2 regions of the Xenorhabdus sp. Sc-CR9 genome follow, and region 1 is predicted to be linked to the other one. Evidence: predicted binding sites of a transcription regulator. Region 1 holds the regulator's gene; the other holds the start of a gene.
What was found. The regulator CRP, encoded in region 1, controls carbon source genes, mostly activating them, when cyclic AMP is high. The targets are predictions, from matches to a motif close to ATGTGANNNNNNTCACAT.
Positions count from the first base shown of each region.

Region 2: a site for CRP is predicted at 1,088-1,105, ahead of serA (phosphoglycerate dehydrogenase). Genes of this name have one in related genera too.

Region 1 covers NZ_CAWQTY010000194.1:4,671-7,861, reverse strand. The annotation lists gene AACQ81_RS14205 (phosphoribulokinase) at 1-374, shown strand, start outside; gene crp (cAMP-activated global transcriptional regulator CRP) at 888-1,520, shown strand; gene AACQ81_RS14195 (aminotransferase class III-fold pyridoxal phosphate-dependent enzyme) at 1,602-1,970, opposite strand; gene AACQ81_RS14190 (aminodeoxychorismate synthase component II) at 2,092-2,667, opposite strand; gene ppiA (peptidylprolyl isomerase A) at 3,086-3,191, opposite strand, start outside.
Region 2 covers NZ_CAWQTY010000077.1:44,564-47,754, forward strand. The annotation lists gene AACQ81_RS03830 (LysR family transcriptional regulator ArgP) at 1-133, opposite strand, end outside; gene rpiA (ribose-5-phosphate isomerase RpiA) at 362-1,021, shown strand; gene serA (phosphoglycerate dehydrogenase) at 1,353-2,594, shown strand; gene AACQ81_RS03845 (5-formyltetrahydrofolate cyclo-ligase) at 2,667-3,191, opposite strand, start outside.

The sequences.
Region 1 (3,191 bases):
TCCGTGATACCAGCGAGCGTGGACACTCTCAAGAAGCTGTTATGGATTCTGTTGTTCGCTCAATGGACGATTATATTCGCTATATCACTCCTCAATTTTCACGCACACACATCAACTTTCAGCGCGTTCCCACTGTTGATACCTCTAATCCTTTTTCTGCCAAGGCCATTCCTTCGTTAGACGAAAGTTTTATCGTGATTCGTTTTCGAGGTCTAAGCCAAATTGATTTTCCCTATTTACTGGCAATGCTTCAGGGTTCATTTATTTCCAGTATAAATACTATCGTCGTGCCGGGTGGAAAAATGGGATTGGCTATGGAGTTAATTATGGCACCGCTCGTCAAACAATTACTGGAAGGTAAAAAGATCTCATGATCTAGGCTTCATTTTATTTTTAATAAAACAGGTAACAAAAAATAATGCCGCCTGTTTTATTAAAATAAATAAGTGATTTATGTGGCGATAAATCAGCCTGATAAAAATCATAACCATGAAGAACTAATACATGCAAAAACAACGTGAAATACTTCACTAAAAGGACAGTATTCAGCATTATCTTTCGTTATTATAAATATAAAATCAATAAGACCACGTCTCTAGACCAATTTCTGGTAATCTGATAACCAGTTTAATATGCTGAAGCGATACAAGAGAAGACAGAAACGTTTTCCTGTGTTACAAACAAGTCTACATGCGAGACTGGCAAGGTATATGGGTTAAGATCAATACACTTGTATATTGAAATTTTTATAATCCATATAAAATTCTCGTTTGTCAGTTTTTCAGCAAGTTAATATGTTAATCTATTGACTTTATAAAACTAGCCTTAAGAGAAACGGCCTGTTTCTCACTTCATAAAGGCAGAAATAACAACAGAGGATAAAGCGAATGGTTCTCGGCAAGCCACAAACAGACCCTACTCTTGAATGGTTTTTGTCACACTGCCATATTCACAAATATCCATCCAAGAGCACGCTTATTCATCAAGGCGAGAAAGCAGAAACGCTTTACTACATTGTTAAAGGTTCAGTTGCTGTTCTAATAAAAGATGAAGAAGGTAAAGAGATGATTCTCTCTTATTTAAATCAGGGAGACTTCATTGGTGAACTTGGATTGTTTGAAGAGGGGCAAGAACGTACAGCATGGGTGCGCGCTAAAAGCGCCTGTGAAGTGGCTGAAATTTCTTACAAGAAATTCCGTCAGTTAATTCAGGTTAATCCTGACATTCTAATGCGTTTATCTGCTCAGATGGCAAGTCGCCTGCAAACAACTTCCGAAAAAGTGGGTAACTTGGCCTTTCTGGACGTTACAGGCCGTATCGCCCAAACATTACTCAATCTGGCTAAGCAGCCTGATGCGATGACTCACCCTGATGGTATGCAGATTAAAATCACACGTCAGGAGATTGGACAAATTGTAGGTTGTTCACGTGAAACAGTTGGCCGCATTCTGAAAATGCTGGAAGATCAAAACCTGATCTCTGCACATGGTAAAACTATTGTCGTTTATGGGACCCGTTAGTTCCTGAAAAACCGGGCCAGTGTAATCTACGAGATTCCCACTGGCTTCTTTGTTCTGTTATTGCTTTATCTGGCTGCCAGCTTATTTATCTAACCACCGCGTTATCGCTATATCCAGCCGTGCCATGCCTTCTGCTATATCATCCTCAGGAATCACCAATGACGGCGTAAAACGCAGAATACCGTCTCCTGCACTCAATAACATCAACCCCTGTTCAACCACTTTCTGCAATATATCTCTGGATTTACTCTGATACTCTTTTTTCAATACAGCGCCGATAAGCAGCCCTTTTCCACGAATTTCCTGAAAAATGCCATATTTTTGGTTCAGATTCTCCAATGCGCAAATGATCATATCATGACGTTCTTCCACTCCGGCCAATACTTCTGGCGTATTGATAATATCCAGAGCTGCACAACCAACAGAACAAGCCAGAGGATTTCCTACCATTTCCCTCACCTTGTTTTTATATTTACCACATCTAAGTGAAATAATAGTCATTAAATATGAATAAAAAACCACATTATAGCAAATAAAAAAACAGTAGAGTGAGGGGTTTGGTGTTACCAGATTAATATTTAAGAAAATTATTCAACAACTCATGTCCTTGCTCACTAAGAATACTTTCTGGGTGAAATTGCACCCCTTCCAGTGGCAAAGTACGGTGGCGTATCCCCATGATTTCATCCACATCACCATTGCGTTGGCTCCATGCCGTTACTTCAAATGATGCCGGAAGGGTTTCCGCAGCAATAACCAAAGAGTGATAACGAGTGACGGTCAATGGATGATCCAATCCCTTGAATACCCCCTGCTGACAATGATGGAGCAAACTGGTTTTTCCATGCATCACTTCACGGGCTTTGACTATGCTCGCACCAAAAGCTTGCCCTATCGCCTGATGCCCCAAACACACACCGAGAATAGGTAACTTTCCGGCAAAATGCGAAATCGCTTCCAGCGAGATCCCTGCTTCATTTGGCGTACAAGGCCCAGGTGAAATCACTAAATGCGTGGGTGCCAGCTTTTCGATATCTTCAAGCTGCAACTCATCATTGCGTTTAACTAAAACCTCTGTCCCTAACTCACAAAAATACTGATATAAATTGAATGTAAAAGAGTCGTAATTATCTATTATTAATAACATAGGAGTATATCCTACTGATTTTATAGTTTTATAAGTTACCCTACCCACATTAGGGTATTATGCATTATGTCTCACGGTAAAATAAAATCAGATAAACACTATTAACGGCAACGAAGTACTCATCATACCACAGAAGCACTGTTAGAATAGTAGCGACAGAGAAGGGAAACTCAGAGAAGTAAAGTGCAACCCAAACAATCAAGGGCGATTATCCGAGTATCTACTTATGGCTTATAACCAATGGATTTCAAGAGGCAGTGCGACAGTAAAGGAACCGACAAGTTCGTCGGGAACGAATTTGTCCAGCCGAAGACTGTCCCTTGGTGAGAGGCAGGAATCTCTCATTAATCCCCAGAAACATAGACGGCTATGTTTCTGGGGTGAGTGAGAACAGCCTACAAAACAGGAGATTGAAAGATTAAGGCTCGATCTTGGCTGACAAGATCACGATAGGCTTTGCTGGTACATTTTGATAAGGACCAACATTTTCTGTCTTGACCTGAGAAATTTTATCAACCACATCC
Region 2 (3,191 bases), on a different contig from region 1:
AATTTTCTAATTGTTTGATTCGTTGGGATACCGCAGATTGGGTGATGCAAAGTTTTTGTGCCGCCCGCTCGAAACCACGTTCTCGGATCACTGCATCCAGTGCTTGCAGGGATCGGTAATCAGGACGTTTCATTGAAAATAAGACTCTCCATTTTTATAAACATACAGCTATCTATACTCCCTGAGATTTGTTCCTTGTCGTCGCGCTGCATCTGAAATCCTGGTTTAAATAACCATTGAATTCTGAATAACATTATGTGGACTGGGTAGCACTATGCCATATTTTTTCGTGGGATGAGGCAATATTGTTTATACTAGTCGTCAGATTTTTCCTTGTAACTGATTATAGGCTGTGATTGATATGACTCAGGATGAACTGAAAAAAGCAGTGGGCTGGGCGGCATTGGAATACGTCAAACCAGATACAATCGTAGGTGTTGGTACGGGTTCAACGGCAGCGCATTTTATTGATGCGTTAGGAACAATCAAAGATAAAATTAAAGGCACGGTGTCCAGTTCAGAAGCATCGACTGAAAAATTGAAAAGTCTCGGCATTCCTGTATTTGATTGCAATGATGTTGATGCTTTGGATATTTATGTTGATGGCGCTGATGAAATCAATGGTCAGATGCAAATGATCAAAGGTGGTGGCGCAGCATTGACCCGAGAAAAAATCATTGCCGCTGTTGCAAAGAAATTTATCTGTATTATTGATACCTCTAAGCAAGTAGATGTATTGGGTAAATTCCCACTCCCGGTTGAAGTTATCCCAATGGCACGTGCCCATGTTGCTCGTGAACTGGTGAAATTGGGAGGAACCCCGGTCTATCGTGAAAACGTGGTGACGGATAATGGCAATGACATTCTGGATGTCCATAATTTTTCTATCGTTGATCCGATTGAGTTAGAGAACCAAATTAATGGTATTGCGGGTGTGGTAACCGTTGGCCTTTTTGCCAATCGTGGCGCTAATGTCGTTCTGGTAGGAACTGAGAACGGCGTTAAAATTCTCACAGAGTGACCATTTATTGAGGGCAGAATAGTCTGTCCTCAAAATATTTTAGTATTTATTCAAAAAAAGAAAATTTGGTGATATATATCACTTTTCTGTCTAAAAAAACCTCAAAACCCTGTTTTTGTCCTGTAACGAATTATTTTACTTTGCATAACAACTTATTTACTGTTGCTTATTCTGTGATATAAGCAATCGGTTGTCTTGCTGTTGTCGTTTTTTTTGTTATTTTGGTGGAATCTATCGGTGTTAAGAAAATTATACCCAGTGGATTTCGGGTTACAGCCGACAAAGCGGCAGTTTGAAAGATGAAGGGTATAAGTACAACTAGGGTGGGCAAATGGTTAAGGTATCTTTAGAAAAGGACAAAATTAAATTTCTGCTACTGGAAGGCGTTCATCAAAGCACAGTAGACAATTTGAAAGCGGCTGGATACAGCAATATAGAATATCACAAAGGTGCATTGGAGCCGGAAGCGTTAAAAGATGCGATTCGTGATGCACGCTTTGTGGGAATTCGTTCGCGTACTCAGTTGACTGAAGAAATTTTCGCCGCAGCAGAAAAATTGGTTGCAGTGGGATGTTTCTGTATTGGTACCAACCAAGTGGATCTGAAGGCCGCGGCAAAACGCGGTATTCCAGTCTTTAATGCACCATTTTCCAATACTCGTTCTGTAGCTGAAATGGTATTGGGTGAGTTGCTGTTGCTGTTGCGTCGTATTCCTGAAGCAAATGCGAAAGCTCACAGAGGCGTTTGGGATAAGCAGGCAACAGGTTGTTATGAAGCTCGCGGAAAAAAACTCGGTATTATTGGTTACGGTCATATCGGTACACAGTTGGGTATCTTGGCTGAAAATATCGGCCTGAATGTTTATTTCTATGATATAGAACACAAATTACCATTGGGCAATGCACAGCAAGTCCATCATCTATCTGAATTGTTGAATATGAGCGATGTTGTGAGTCTGCACGTTCCCGAAACAAACTCAACCAGAAATATGATTGGTGCAACAGAGTTGGAACTGATGAAACCAGGTTCAATTCTGATCAATGCATCGCGCGGTACTGTTGTGGATATTCCTGCCTTAAGTGAAGCGTTGGAGATTGGGCACCTTGCTGGCGCTGCACTTGATGTATTTCCAGTGGAGCCTGCAACAAACAGCGAGCCTTTCACTTCGCCATTAAGTAAATTTGACAACGTACTGCTGACACCACATATCGGGGGATCAACACAGGAAGCCCAACAGAACATCGGTTATGAAGTCGCAGGTAAGTTAGTCAAATATTCTGATAACGGCTCCACATTGTCAGCGGTTAATTTTCCGGAAGTTTCATTGCCTATCCATGCTAAGGATACTAACCGATTATTACATATCCATGAAAACCGTCCGGGCATCTTAACCAACATCAACCAAGTCTTCACTGATCAGGAAATCAATATTGAAGCGCAATATTTGCGGACTGAAGGCGATATTGGTTATGTGGTAATCGATATCACGACGCAAAATACGGCTCAAGCTGAATTGGTATTACAACAATTGAAAGCCGTGCCTGGCACGATCCGTTCTCGCTTGCTTTATTGATAAAAGAAACTGAGCTGATTAAAAACAGGGAGTATTGTCTTCTTCAATACTCCCTCTCAATGAGTTAAAAATTTATATCCATTGCCATGTTTTTTCTGGTGTAATGATCTCTGGCAGAGGAATATCCCAGCTTGCGCTGGGTAATGTTTCAACCAATTGAAAATCATGTGCCAACCCGATGGGGTAGAAATTTTGTTGTTGCCATTTTGCGAGCGTTCTATCGTAGAACCCGCCCCCCATTCCTAAACGTTGTCCCGTGCGATCGAAAGCAACGAGTGGAATAAACATAAGATCAAGCTCAGGGATGGGTAGAACCTGTCGGACATCCAAAGAAGGCTCTTCTATGTTAAAACGGTTTTTAATAAGGGGAGTATCAGCTTGGTAACGAAGGAACAGCAAATGATGTTGGCTGAAAGGATGCAATATTGGCAAGTAGACCTGTTTATTTTGTTGCCAAAGTTGTTGAATTAATGGACGAGTATCTAATTCTCCATCAAAGGAGAGATACAGCGCAATTTTGTTAGCCTGCTGAACTTTAGGATGAGTAATGATTCGTTCGGTTGCTTGCTGAGCTAATTGTAACTGTTTTTCAGGGGA